One region of the Desulfitobacterium sp. PCE1 genome, then DNA from elsewhere that is predicted to be linked to it. Evidence: riboswitches for the same ligand, from Rfam matches in the RefSeq annotation. Region 1 holds a riboswitch; the other holds the start of a gene.
The links. Region 1 has a riboswitch for lysine ahead of DESPCE1_RS0109045 (transporter substrate-binding domain-containing protein). Riboswitches for the same ligand answer to the same signal wherever they lie in the genome.

Region 1 (7,516 bases):
GTTCCGGGTCATTTTTGATACCTTCACCAATATGGGACCCATGATCATCTACTTAGCCGGTGGCTTCCTCATTATCAAAATGGGCTCAGACCTGACTGTAGGGGATATTACCGTTGTCGTAGCACTGCTGGGACGTCTGTATCTTCCTGTGAATGTCCTTCTAACCATTCAGGTGGATATCATCCGTTCCCTGGCCCTCTTCTCCAGAATCTTTGAGTATTTTGACATCCCCGTTGAAATTAAAAACTCCCCCCAGGCTATCGTCCCCAAGGAGTGTGCAGGAAAAATCATCTTTGACCATGTTTCTTTTCAGTATGAGGGAAAGCCCATCCTGAAGGATATTAATATAACCATAGAAAAAGGAAAGTCCGTGGCTATTGTGGGGCCCTCGGGAACAGGAAAATCCACCTTGGTCAACCTCATCCCTCGCTTATATGATGTGACCGAAGGTAAAGTTCTCCTGGATGGGCAGGATGTTCGGAACCTTGACCTGAACTTTCTGCGCCAGAATATTGGCATGGTTTCCCAGGACACCTATCTCTTCAACGGAACCATTCGTGAGAACCTCCACTATGCCAATGAACAGGCCGAGGAAGCGGACTTGATCAGAGTCTGTCAGGAAGCCAATATCTATGATTTTATCCGCACTCTTCCTGAGGGCTTTGACACTTTAGTAGGCAACCGGGGATTGAAATTATCCGGCGGGGAGAAACAACGCCTCTCCATCGCCAGGGTTCTTCTGAAGAATCCCAAAGTCCTGATTATGGATGAAGCCACCTCTTCCCTGGACTCCATCAGCGAGTCCCTCATTCAGGAAGCCATTGAACCTATTATCAGAGGCAGAACCAGTGTTATTATCGCACACCGGCTTTCCACGATTATGGCCGTGGATGAAATCATTGTCTTACAGAATGGCGAAATCGTCCAAAGGGGGACTCATTGGGATCTGGTCGAGGAGGAGGGACTCTATAAACTGCTCTATGAGACCCAGTTTAAGATTATCCTGGAGGATCTGGAGCAACGCTAAAAAAATACCCTCAAGCTTTTGAAGTCTTGAGGGTATTGTCTTATCACATATTAAACTTGGGGAGTTAACGTCCGTTTTAAGAACTCCCGGGTCCGCTCTTGCTTCGGATTATTAAAAATCTCCTCCGGCGGCCCTTCTTCAGCGATAACCCCTTTATCCATAAAGACGACTCGATCGGAAACCTCTTTGGCAAAGCCCATTTCATGGGTAACCACCAACATGGTCAACCCCGATTCGGCCAATTCCTTCATAACTTTCAGAACTTCCCCTACCATCTCCGGATCCAAGGCGGAGGTGGGCTCGTCGAACAGCATCACATCCGGCTCCATGGAAAGAGCACGGGCAATGGCTACCCGCTGTTTTTGTCCTCCGGACAATTGCTTGGGTTTGGCATTAATGTATTGCTCCATTCCCACAACATTCAGGTATTTCATGGCTACTTCCTCGGCCTCGGCCTTGGAACGCTTCAATAATTTGATCTGCCCTACCAGGCAATTGTTCAGGACATTATGGTTATTAAACAGGTTGAACTGCTGAAAGACCATCCCCAGTTTTTGGCGGTATTGATAGACATCGTGCTGATCATCCAGAATGTTTTCGCCTTTATAGATGATTTGGCCGCCGCTGGGTTTTTCTAAAAGGTTAATACAGCGCAGAAGCGTGGACTTCCCTGAGCCGGAGGAACCGATGATACAGACCACTTCTCCCTTGCGCACCGAAAAATCGATATCCTTCAAGACTTCATTGGCGCCGAAGGATTTGCTTAAATGGTGAACTTCAATGATTTTTTCCAAGGTTTTTCCTCCTTCCTCAATCAGGTCTTGGTTCTGCGCAGCATACTCTCAGCCGTTTGAACCTGCATTTGATTCATAGTATAGCTTTCCGGTCCGTCCATTCTTCTCTCGATATAACGAAGAATACGGGTGATCGTAAAGGTCATAATGAAATAGATGATACAGGCCACAGCGAAAGATTCAAAGTAGCGGAAGTTGTTCCCGGCAATGGACTTGGTTTGGAAATACAATTCCGTCACGGAGATCACATTGAGAACGGAAGTATCCTTAATATTGATTACAAATTCATTCCCCGTAGCCGGAAGAATATTACGGATAACCTGAGGCAAAACCACATTGGTCATGGTCTGGATATGATTCATACCGATAGCATGTGCCGCTTCAAATTGTCCTTTATCAATGGATATAATTCCCCCGCGAACGATCTCCGACATATAGGCTCCGGTATTAATAGACACAATAAAGACAGCCGCAAAGATGCGGTTCATATGGATATCAAAGGCTAACGCCGATCCGTAATAAATGACCATAGCCTGAACGATCATAGGGGTTCCCCGGAAGAACTCAATATAGCTTGCCAAAAGAGCATTGACCACTTTCAGAAAGATGCGTTTCATCCCCCGTTCCGGCATGGGGACGGTGCGTATAACACCGATAATAAGTCCGATGAGGGAGCCGATGATAGTACCAATGATAGAGATTAATAGGGTGAACCCCGCTCCACGCAGGAACATGGGCCAGTTTTCGGATACAATGCGTATGAACCAATCTAAGCTCATCATTCTCCTCCTTATAAATATATCAATAACCTTATAAGTAACAGGGCATTCGCAGAAAACATCACAAAACCGACTGCATTAAATGTAGCCGGTTTTATGAAACATTATTCGCAGCGGAATAAAAATGTCCTTTAAAGTGCCTTAGTTAGCTGCAGGTTGATTCTGAATTGCCTTATCCATGATTTGAAGGCGCTCTTGTTCAGAAATTCCTTTTAGGATCTCATTGATTTTGGCTGTAAGTTCGCTGCCCTTTTTCACTCCTACAGCAATGGCTGTATCTTCAGGGGATGTTTGGAATCCATCGGTGAATTCAACCATTTTGAAATCACTGTTGGCCGCTTGGGCACTGACCCCTTCCGGACGCTCGGAAACATAGCCGTCAATCATGCCTGATTGTATAGCTACCCGCATAGCCGGGAAGTTATCCATAGCGGTTTGTTTGGCAACCCCTTCGATCTGCTCAATGACATCATAGTGGAAGGTGTTTAACTGAGCCGTAATTTTAGCCCCATTAAAATCTTTCAGAGAGGTAGCGTTTTCATACTTGCTGCCGTTCTTTACCACCATAACCAGATCGGACTGGTAATAAATATCGGAGAAATCAATAGTTTCTTTCCGTTTTTCAGTCGGGGACATCCCGGCGATAATCGCATCGATTTTCCCGGAAGTTAAAGCAGGAACAAGACCATCCCATTCGGTTTTAACAATGACCAGTTCTTTTCCTAAACCTTCAGCAATCTTTTTGGCGATTTCCACATCGTAACCACCGGCATATTCAGCGCCGCCCTCAATTTTGACTCCGCCGTTGGCAGCATCCATCTGAGTCCAGTTAAAGGGGGCATAACCTGCCTCCAAGCCGACTTTGAATGTATTGCCTTCATTTCCCGCGGCCGGTGTTTGGGCATTTCCCTGACTACCTGAACTGCAGCCCGTGACCAACAGCATGGCCGCAAGCACCCCTGCCATGACTAATGATAATTTTCTCTTCATTGCTGAACCCTCTCCTTCTTCTCATTACCTGATTTTCATAAAATATTAAATAGTGTGAAAAATAAATGAGACCTGAGTTGGTACTCAGGTCGCAAAAGTCCTATTGCCCTTAAACCCCTCTTTTCCCCCGCCGAGATAGCACAACTCAATAAACCGGGACGTCTATTGAGACAGTTCTGCAGTTGTTCACTGCAGACCCAGCCCATAATACTGAGCGTATTAAAAGCTTCGGCGATATTTCCTTCTCCTTGTTCTCCTCGCTGCTCGTGCTCCAAAAAGGACTGTTAAATATCGCAACCTCTACCCCACCTGAAAAGTGAGGTTCACTATGAATTTATCTTCAGTCTACAATAACATAAGACAGCTTGTCAACCCGAACCGGTTTTGTATTATGTATGTATATCATCCGGTAATTTCTTTAGAGGAAATTTAATGAAACTGTAGAATCTAGTTTATACTAGAGGAACCCATCACTCTCTAGTTATATAAGGAATGGAGGATTAACAAATGAACCAACAAAGAACATTAAAACATCTTATGGATGCTTTTGCCGGTGAATCCCAAGCCAATAGAAAGTACCTTGCTTACGCAAAAAAGGCCGAAAAAGATGGTAACCTCAACGCCGCCAAACTCTTTCGGGCAGCGGCTGATGCTGAGACCCTGCATGCCCTCAGGGAATTGGAGCTCGCTGGTAAAGTAGGTTCCACCGTGGATAATCTGAAGGATGGAATCGCCGGTGAAACCTATGAGTTCGAAAGCATGTACCCTGATTTTATTAAAGTCGCTGAAGAAGAAGGCAATAAAGCAGCAGTGACCACCTTTACTTTTGCAATGAAAGCAGAAGAAGTCCATGCCAAGCTCTATAAAGATGCTTTAGAGAACTTAGACGCAACCGAAGAAGTCTTCTATTACCTCTGCCCTGTCTGTGGCAACATCGAGAAAATCGTCCCCGAAAAGTGTTTTATCTGTAATGTACCCGGGGATAAATTCATTAAGTACTAAAGTTAAGCATACTAAGGTTAATGGATCAGCAGGTCTATGAGTCCGACCTTGTCGGTAAGCACGGGTCGCCCTTAAAGGGCGATCCGTGCTTTTTTTCTTATCCATGTTTCAGGACTTGAAAAGTCTTGACCACCCCACCTATAATTAAAATAAGGCTTGAACTGTTTACTCTTAAAGGAGTTGTGTTTCATTGGAACCAAAAAAGACCTCAGCTATTTTCTTTGCCGTCCTCGCCGCCTTGCTTTTTGGCATTAGTTCTCCTGTCTCTAAATTGTTACTGGCGGAAATCTCCCCTACCATGATGGCTGCCCTCCTCTATCTGGGCGCGGGACTGGGGATGTGTGCTGTTCGCTTATTTAGCCGTACACAGGGATCGGAAGTTAAGGAAGCCCGAATCACCCAAAAGGATTTCCCCTATGTCTTGGCCATGATTGTCTTGGATATTGCCGCTCCCGTATTTTTAATGGTGGGCTTAGCTTTAAGCTCAGCAGCTCATGCTTCTCTTTTAGGAAATTTTGAAATTGTGGCAACCTCTCTCATTGCCTTACTTATCTTCAAAGAATCCATAGGCAAGCGCTTATGGGCCGCACTCGCCTTAATTACTTTGGCCAGCATTATTCTTTCTGTGGAAGATCTCAGCAACTTTACACTCTCCCTAGGATCAATCTTTGTTTTGCTGTCATGCATTTGCTGGGGATTTGAAAACAATTGCACGAGAAAGCTCTCCATAAAAGACCCCATGGATATCGTCATTATTAAGGGCTTAGGCTCGGGTATGGGGGCTTTAGCTTTAGCACTGCTCCTTAAAGAAGGGTTCAGCAGTATCGGGTATAGCTTATGTGCACTTTTGCTGGGTTTTGTCGCTTATGGATTGAGTATCTTCTTTTATGTGCGGGCACAACGAGAATTAGGCGCAGCGAGAACCAGTGCTTATTATGCACTGGCTCCTTTCATCGGAGTTGGTTTATCCTTTGGGATCTTCAGGGAAATACCCACTCCCTCTTTTCTCATCGCCTTAGGGGTTATGATCGCAGGAGCCTATTTGGCCTCCAGTGAAGATCATGAGCATCTTCATGAGCATCCTGCCCTCACTCATGAGCACCGCCATTCCCATAAAGATCACCATCATAATCATCCTCACCCGGATTCCTTTGATGGTGAGCACAGCCACATCCATACTCACAAACCACTGGCTCATTGCCATCATCACACCCCGGATATACATCACGGGCACATTCATTAGCATAAGGATGCCCGAGATTTTCTTAAATCATTGTTCGAATTAAATACTCCTGTAAATAGTGTGCTATAGGCACATCTGCCGGAAGCAGCTCATAATTCAGCAACTGATTAACACTAACCCATTCATATCGGTCGTGGACCCGCAGCTGGATATCCCCTTGGAGGATCTTGACTTGATAGGCTAATAAACGGATTGATCCTTGAGGATATTCATAGAGGCTTGATTGGATATACGCCTGCACCTCTGTTTCTATCCCAAACTCTTCAGAAAGCTCACGCCTTAAACAGGCCTCGGGAGTCTCCCCCGTTTCCACTTTCCCTCCGGGGAATTCCCAGCCTCCCGCATGCTTTTCACCGGGAGCTCTTCGGGCAATCAGGACTTTTTTACCTTTAACTATAATGGCAGCTGTGACATCTTTCATTGTCTAACCTCACTTGTATATGCAGATTGGGAAGATGATTGATGTTCTCTCTTGAGTTTACAACAGATGCTTGGGTTTAGCCATGTTTGGCTGTGGGGAGTTGGGTTACGCTTGCGAGTCTTTTCCGGGAAGTTGGCTATGCTGTTGTCGTAGTACCTGCAGATGAATGAAAGGCGGGGTTAGGTTAGGTCGGGTCAGGTAGCTTTCCGCACAACGTTCACTCAATAGCTCCCTTTTGTGTGTAAAGCTACGCTGACGGGTCCTTTTTAGCACCGCTTTCCACATCGCTCTGCCCCCAAGCCCTGAAAAAGCATCCCAAGGATTTTGATTTCAGGCAGAGAACGGATTCAAGTGAGCAGGAAAGCAATCTTCGTGAAAAGACAGCAGCGGAGGTCTTGAGCGATTAGATTGCTCCGCGCAGCTTATGGAGTAAACGCCGAAAGCAAAATCCTGGAGACTTCTTTCGGATACTTAGGGAGCCTGCTTTCATATCCTTTCCCTAGATCGGCCAAAAGCCCCAGGACCCTTTGTATCAAAGGACTCTGGGGCTTAATGCGGTCTTGTTTGAGAACTTACAAAAATGCTTTCAACTCCTGCACATTATTTTCTTCGAAACGCAAGAGTCGTTCCATTAGGTTGAGGATATTCGGCTCAGCGTCCTGATATTTTTTGATATTCTTCACTGCATTGATTATACCCATATTGCTGCCGACAATCAGCATTTCGGCGATATGAGAAGGGCTTTTATCAGTCAAAGTCTCAAAGCTAATCATCAGGTAGGTACGTATTTTCTCCAAAGTACTGATACCCTTTTCATCAAAACCATTTTCATTCAACATGTCTTTAGCTGCCTTATGGATTTCCTGATATTCCTTATATTGAGATTTCAGATGGTTTTTGAACTTGTCATCTTCAACGATTTCTATCAATTGGTTAAGGGTTGACACACCCATCTGAGAGTTCTGGTAGATGAAATTTAAGAGCTCAGCATTTCCATTCATAGGAATCACACTCCTTTTCGCTAGTATTGCCGAAAAAAGTGTGCGTATCCAAGAATTACATCTTAAATCAAATGTAAAAAGTTCTTCTCATAGATTTTTTCTGCTTCTTCTGCTATTAAAGGTTTGCTGAACAAATACCCTTGAATGGTATTGCAGCCGCTTGCTTTTAATTGCTCATACTGCCATTGCTCTTCAATGCCTTCGGCGGTAATCACCAAGTTAAGGCTATGAGCCAGAGAGATAATGCTCTCGATAACTT
Region 2 (7,516 bases), 2.3 Mb from region 1:
AAAACTTAAACAAAGGCGTTTAGGGGGAAAATTGGACATGACGTACGTTCAAGAAGTTCTGGAGCAAGCGATTAAGCGCAATCCCGGTGAAACTGAGTTTCACCAAGCATTGAGGGAGGTATTGGAATCTCTCCAACCCGTTCTGGACAAACGTCCCGATCTTAAGGAAGCAGGAATTCTCGAGCGAATCGTCGAGCCTGAGCGGCAGATCCTATTCCGGGTTCCCTGGGTTGACGATCAAGGCAAGGTTCAAGTGAATCGTGGTTTCCGCGTGGAATACAACAGCGCTATTGGACCTTATAAAGGGGGGATACGTTTCCATCCTTCAGTGTATTTGGGTATCATAAAGTTCCTAGGTTTTGAGCAGATCTTTAAAAACTCCCTGACAGGCTTGCCGATTGGCGGTGGTAAAGGGGGCAGTGATTTTGATCCTAAAGGAAAATCCGAAGGGGAAATCATGAGGTTCTGTCAAAGCTTCATTACAGAACTATATCGCTACCTTGGTGCCGATACAGACGTCCCGGCGGGGGATATCGGTGTTGGCGCACGGGAAGTGGGCTATATGTTCGGTCAATATAAGCGGATTACCAACAAATATGAAAGCGTTTTTACCGGAAAAGGCCTGACCTATGGTGGCAGCTTAGCACGTACCGAAGCAACGGGATATGGATTGGTCTATTTTATCGACGAGGCTCTTAAAGCTATTGATAAATCCTTTGCCGGAGCGACGGTCATCATTTCCGGCTCGGGCAATGTCGCCATCTACGCTACCCAAAAAGCAACCCAATTGGGGGCTAAAGTCGTGGCCATGAGCGATTCCAGCGGCTATATTTATGATAAAGAGGGTATTAAGCTGGATACGGTCCGTCAGCTCAAAGAAGTTGAACGGAAACGTCTTAAAGACTATGTCATGACTCATCCCACTGCCGAATACCATGAAGGCTGTGCAGGCATCTGGACGATTCCCTGTGATATCGCTCTCCCCTGTGCTACTCAAAACGAATTGGACGGGGAAGCGGCCAAGGCTCTCGTTCAAAACGGATGCTATGCTGTGGGCGAAGGAGCCAATATGCCTTCTACTCCGGAAGCTGTGGATGTGTTCCTCCAGAACAAAATCATCTACGGACCGGGAAAAGCAGCCAACGCCGGAGGTGTAGCTGTATCCGCTCTGGAGATGTCCCAAAACAGTATGCGCTATTCATGGACCTTTGATGAAGTGGATGCCAAGCTCAAAACAATTATGGTTAATATCTACCACAATGCCAGCAAAGCCGCTAAAGAATTTGGTTTCGAAGGAAATTTGGTGGCAGGGGCTAATATCGCCGGCTTCCTTAAGGTAGCCGAAGCTATGAAGGCTCAGGGAACGGTTTAATCGTTCACGGATTGATATGCTACCCCCAGATAGGACAGTGAGGTAAAAACACTGTCCCGTCTGGGGGTGTTTCCTTCCGCCGGCAATCAACGAATCACTTTAAGGGGCTTTTTGGCAGGAGGCCTCCTTAATCGTCTCTGCTATGGTTTCAAGCAGCTTCTGGGCCTCTTTTCTTTTTTCCTCTTTTAGCTTCCCATCAAGATGAGTCAAATTGGTAAGGGCTGTTGTCAGCTCGAAAAAGGTCGCGCTGATGGTCTTGCAGCAGGTATCGCAGCGTTCCACATACTTGGCAGCGGCGTTGGGATCAATTTCCGTTGGGAGGTTGTGGGTCGGTAAGGGAGTAGTGTTTGTTGGGGAAGCGGCGGCGTCCGTTCGGTCACACAATCATTCACTCTAATGCCCGCCCTTTCGTCATAGTGTCTCATGACACACTATGCCGACGGGCAAGGGAGAGTGAAGCCTATGGGGATTTCGCAATTTAAAGGGAGGAACCCTTCCGACAGATACAAATGGGCATATGACCTGCTCTATTCTTTGCTATTTGTTGACCAATCGGAATATAATGGATATAAACAGCATGCCCTCAACTTCGTCTACTGAGTGGATAGGCATAATGATGACCTCACCCCATTAAACTTTTGGAGGGATAAAAGAATGAGAAAAGTGAGCTATCTTTTCTTAATCATGCTGGTTACAGCCAGTCTCTTGTCAGGATGCGCCAAAGAAGATCTACCCGTATCCGAGGCCAATATCCCCAGCGCTCCGGCCATGGCCCAACCCTTAGCACAGGCTTTAAAACTATCCGATGAAGAACTGGTTTACGAATACTGCAGCGGCATCGACCTCGCCCTAGCCGATAATTTGCTGTTCACTCAGGCCAAAGATATTCCGACGGAAACCCTGTACATATTTTTTTGCTACATAACCAGTCCGTCAGAAGGTTCGGAGAACATTCAGGAACAATGGTATAATAAAACCGATGACAAATACCATGTGCCGATAGCCGACATCGAAAACGTATTAAACCGCTATTTTGACGGCTACCATTTCGACCCCGCTCAAATCGACGGTTACCAGCCGCAGACCAAGGAAATTGTCATCGGCGGTCTGGGGGGATTTGGTGGAGGCCGTTTCCCGAAATTAGTTTCCAAAGAACAGCTGAGTGACGATACCCTGAAGCTGACCGTAGATTATTACGATTTCGATTATACAGAGGTTTTCTATACTAAAGTGTATACTATTCGTTTTACCGAGGAAGGTTCTCAGTATTTGTCTATCCAAAAAGCGGAGTAGGATCTCTTTGCTACGCACTTATACCTTCTCATATGTTAAAAAGACCGGGGCACATGCAGCCTCGGTCTTTAGTCTTTTTAAACGAGAGAAGGACCTGCCTTCTCTCTTAAGAACTATAGTTCACTGAAATCCAAGGTGGCGAAATAATCCTCTAGGGTTTCCGCCCGGCGGATCAGCTTCACACTGCCGTCCCCTTGCAGCAATAACTCAGCATGACGCAGCTTGCCATTGTAGTTGAAGCCCATAGCATGCCCATGAGCCCCGGTGTCATGAATCACCAGGATATCCCCGATATCGATCCGGGGCAGTTCCCGGTCTACGGCAAATTTATCGTTATTCTCACATAAGCTCCCGGTCACATCATAGATATGGTCCTTAGGCAGGTTTTCCTTACCCAAGACGGTCACATGGTGGTAGGCTCCGTATATTCCCGGGCGCATCAGATCCGCCATGCTGGCGTCGACACCGATATAGTGTTTATAAATATCCTTACGATGAATAACCTGGGTCACCAAATAGCCAAAAGGTCCCGTTACCATGCGCCCGCATTCCAAGCAAATGCGCAAAGGATCCAAGCCGTTGGGAAGGATCTTCTCTTCGTAAACTTTACGGACTCCTTCACCGATAGTCTCCAGATTGACCGGCTCTTGTTCCGGACGGTAGGGGATGCCGATTCCTCCGCCAAAATTCACAAATTCCAGGCGGATTCCCAGCCTTTCTTTCAGCTCTATGGCCAGCTCAAACATCATCTCTGCTGTCTCAATGAAGAAATCAGGGTTCAGCTCATTGGAGATAATCATAGTATGAAGCCCGAAACGTTTCACTCCTTTATCACGAACGATCTCGTAAGCCTGGAATAATTGTTCCTTAGTTAAGCCATATTTGGATTCTTCAGGGCTGCCGATAATGGCATTTCCCTCCCGCAGGAAACCGGGATTATAACGGAAGGAGATCACCTCCGGCAGGCCGGCATGCTTTTCCAGATAATCAATATGGGTAATATCGTCTAAATTGATGATCGCCCATAAATCCTTAGCTTTTTGAAATTCGTCAGCAGGGGTATTGTTGGAGGTCAGTATAATGTTCTCCTCTGTGATTCCCGCCTTTTCTGCCAAAATCAGCTCAGCCAAAGAGCTGCAATCTGCTCCAAAGCCTTCTTCCCGAAGGATCTTCAGAATATGGGGATTGGGGAGAGCTTTGACGGCAAAATACTCCTTAAACTCCGGTGCCCAGGCAAATGCCGCCTGAAGTCTTTGGGCATTTTTTCGAATGGCTACCTCATCATAAATATGAAAAGGGGTGCCATAGTCCGCGATAATTTTCCGCAATTGCTCTTGATTAAAGGGTAAATTTTTTGCTGCCATATTCTTCTCCTCTCCTAATACTATCAATCGATAGAAATTGTTAGAGTCTGATAGTGCAAAAAAAGGCTACGAGTCTCCCCGTAACCGTTTCTCTAAGGCGAAAATATAGTCTAAGCCCCAAAACTTCACGAGATAGCACTCCACCGAAAATCCGGTGACAGTCTTGCATTTTTTCAATGGAAGACCAGCTAAGACCCTTTGTCTTTGGCCTTTGCTTCGGCAGTGATTCCTTTCCTTATCCGTCATAGCCTGACGCGCTCGGGATAATTACTCTTAATGCACTGCGCCTCTATCATTCACTCTATGAATTATCTATACATTATGGAACAAGATGTTACCCTTGTCAATACATTGCTTCCGTATACATTGCCCCTGCCTTTATTCTTTCGCATTCTGCAGAATTTCCATGATCCCCCGATTGTGAAAAACATCCTCCACCTCTAAGTTAAGCTGGCCACCCTTTGTGCTTTCTTTGGGCTTCTCGCCATAATCCATTGTATTTGATCCGGACTCTTGAGTCTGACTGATCACACCTGCCGGTTCCCATAATTGGCGTTTCATCTCTTTAGCGGTATTCTTCCGGTCGTCCATGCGGGATTCCTCCTTTTATCCTGACAAAATCAATTGCTTGCTGGTTCTGTCTTTAGAGTACCCGAAAACGCCCAAAACATGTTAAAGAAACAATACCTTCAGAGGCTCAGCAATGGATGTCAGACCGATGACCAAAAGCAATCCATAGACCAGCTTCTTAAATTGAGCTTCATTAATTTTTTTCCTAAGGGGCTGACCGGCCACATAGCCAAGAATAACGGCCAAAATCATGCTGACAAGCACTATTCCAAAGGAAAGAGTAAAGCTCTCCCGGAATACAAGAATTTTGGAAGCGGTGGTCATGGCGTATTGGAAAAAGAAAAAGTTGACCGTAGTAGCTTGGAAGGCGTCTTTGGATAGATGCTTAATAAGCAACGCGACGACGGGTGGACCGGGGATGGCCGCTAAGCCATTGAGCAGACCTGAAGAAAAGGCCACTAAGGTGAAGCCCTTTGAAGATACATTGATGCTTCCTTCCTCTTCCACCGGGGCTGTGGCTACAGGGATTTTCTTCTCAGAGGCGCTGCCTTTGAGTTGTAACCACTGATAGAAAACATAACCAATGAGAATAATTCCTACAACCCCTTTGATATACACTTCATTCATATATCCACTTAAAGCAACACCCATAACCAATCCGGGAATACTTAAGAGCAAGAGTCGGAGGATTAAATCCCAGCGGGCTAACTGCCGCATTTTAAATCCCTGCAGGGCGGAGCCCATCATGGATAAAATCATTCCCGCCAAAAGAGCTTGTTGACTGGGTAAAACAAATAAGAGAAGGGGTACCGCCACAAGTCCGAATCCAAAACCCGTTAAGACTTGAATAAACGTAGCAAAGAAAGTGATTCCGCTCATGACAAGCCATAATTCCCCTGATAACATCTCCACACAAACACCCTCTTTAATCCAGATTCAATCTAGTATTATTCTCGGTCTCATAACTTTTCCCTTTTTTTGCACCAATCTTTCCCTGGTTAAGAAGTTTATAAGCTTGACAGCCATCCCTTGCATTTCCTATAGTGGATGAGGAAGTAATTTTTAAGCGCCACTGTGATACTCAGGTGAACCCAGAGAAAGGTGATTCTTATGGCTCAAAAAACCAACGCCGCCCGAATCCTTGACCAAGCCGGTATATCCTACGAATTGATCTCCTATGAGGTGGATGAATCAGATCTTTCCGCCACCACCGTCGCCCAAAAGGTGGGGATGCCTCCCGAACTTATCTATAAAACCCTGGTAACCCGGGGAGATAAAACAGGCGTTCTCATTGCCTGCATCCCCGCCCATTATGAGCTGAACCTTAAGGCTCTCGCTCAAACGAGCGGCAATAAAAAAATGGAAGTCGTTCCTCTCAAAGAAATTCAGCCCTTAACCGGTTATATACGGGGGGGCGTCTCTCCTTTGGGAACGAAAAAAAGATACCCTGTCTATTTTCAAGAGGATATGCTCCATCACAGAAAAATTGCCATCAGCGCCGGAACACGAGGATTACAGATCGTTATTCTACCTCAGGATCTGCTTAATATCACCCAGGGAAAGGTTGGCTCTATCGCTAATCCTTCCTAAAACTCCGATCAATCTTCTCCTCGAAATCTATGAACTCTCTCTTTCCTTGTATGAAGATGGGCAAGAGGTAAATACTAATCTTATGTCGCTTTGAATTAGGGTAAAGGAGAGATTCTATGAGTTTCCGGCTTCCTCAGTTCAACCCACCTAATTTTGATGGTGAGCCTTTTACAGGCGCTCCCAATGCAACCCTTGTTGAAGTCCTTCAGGATGGTGTCGCACCCGACCATTTCCATGGTATGTCCATTTATCCTGAGTACTTTAAAGTCAATGGTCAATGGGTCCTTGCTTCCCAAAGTCGTATGGACGGTGTCCCTGTGCTTATGGAGGACGGAACGATCCAAATCCTTGAATTCCGCAATCTTAAGAAAGGCCATAAGGTGGTGGTAGGGCGGACAGAAGATGCTAGTGAAGGCATTTATGTCTATGCCGAGGGCTTTGCTTCCAAGGATAGCAACGAAGATATTTTCGCCTTCCGATCCGGCCGTTCCAGGGAGACTGCTTATTCAAAGGATTATAATCATCTTTATGATGTGCTGCGCCACGAAAAAGATCAAGGCTACGTGGTCTGGGTGTTAGGACCGGCGACGGTTTTTGATTACGACTCCCGGATAGCTCTTGCCGCCTTGATTGAAAAAGGCTATGTTCATGCTATTCTGGCCGGTAATGCCATGGCCACCCATGATCTTGAAGCCGGTATCCTGGGTACTGCTTTGGGTCAAAATACATATACCCAAGAGTCTCAGCCCAATGGCCATTATAATCATTTGGATGTGATCAATATGGCACGAAAAGCCGGGTCACTGGAAAAGCTTATCAAAACTCAGAACCTGACAGAGGGTGTAGTGTATGCTGCTTTAAAAAAGAATATCCCCTTGGTTCTGGCAGGATCCATCCGTGATGACGGACCCCTTCCCACTGTTTGGGCTAATGTCTACGAAGCCCAAGATGAAATGCGCAAACAAACCAAAAAGGCAACCACCCTCATTTGCCTGGCCACCCAGCTCCATACCATCGCTTCCGGAAATATGACACCCGCCTATACTGAGCGGAATGGACAACTGCGTCCAATCTACATCTACGCCGTAGATGTAGCAGAGTTCGCCTTAAATAAGCTAAGAGATCGGGGTTCACTCGAAGTAACCACCATCGTGGCCAATGTACAGGACTTTCTTGTCAATGTGAATAATAATCTTATATAAATAAGGCAATAAGGCCAACGGCCTATGGGGAGAATAGAATGAGAGTAAAAATCATCCAGTCCTTTCGGCAAGAAGGGCTGGAGAAAAAAATGAATGCCTTCTTGCAAGAGAATGAAGGTAAAATC

Region 2: it holds a riboswitch for lysine, as region 1 does, so the genes downstream of both, lysA (diaminopimelate decarboxylase) here and DESPCE1_RS0109045 (transporter substrate-binding domain-containing protein) in region 1, are expected to answer to the same signal.

The regions. Positions count from the first base shown of each region.
Region 1 is NZ_KB913023.1:1,812,411-1,819,926, reverse strand. It holds gene DESPCE1_RS0109060 (ABC transporter ATP-binding protein) at 1-1,027, shown strand, start outside; gene DESPCE1_RS0109055 (amino acid ABC transporter ATP-binding protein) at 1,078-1,821, opposite strand; gene DESPCE1_RS0109050 (amino acid ABC transporter permease) at 1,842-2,603, opposite strand; gene DESPCE1_RS0109045 (transporter substrate-binding domain-containing protein) at 2,742-3,590, opposite strand; lysine riboswitch at 3,719-3,901, opposite strand; gene DESPCE1_RS0109040 (rubrerythrin family protein) at 4,098-4,592, shown strand; gene DESPCE1_RS0109035 (DMT family transporter) at 4,783-5,835, shown strand; gene DESPCE1_RS0109030 ((deoxy)nucleoside triphosphate pyrophosphohydrolase) at 5,858-6,256, opposite strand; gene DESPCE1_RS0109025 (hypothetical protein) at 6,829-7,257, opposite strand; gene DESPCE1_RS0109020 (ABC transporter substrate binding protein) at 7,320-7,516, opposite strand, start outside.
Region 2 is NZ_KB913023.1:4,139,574-4,147,089, forward strand. It holds gene gdhA (NADP-specific glutamate dehydrogenase) at 38-1,372, shown strand; partial or broken gene DESPCE1_RS0120440 (hypothetical protein) at 1,459-1,708, opposite strand; gene DESPCE1_RS0120450 (hypothetical protein) at 2,027-2,665, shown strand; gene lysA (diaminopimelate decarboxylase) at 2,779-4,029, opposite strand; lysine riboswitch at 4,155-4,329, opposite strand; gene DESPCE1_RS0120460 (hypothetical protein) at 4,408-4,620, opposite strand; gene DESPCE1_RS0120465 (sulfite exporter TauE/SafE family protein) at 4,702-5,511, opposite strand; gene ybaK (Cys-tRNA(Pro) deacylase) at 5,710-6,189, shown strand; gene DESPCE1_RS0120475 (hypothetical protein) at 6,306-7,391, shown strand; gene DESPCE1_RS23460 (hypothetical protein) at 7,430-7,516, shown strand, end outside.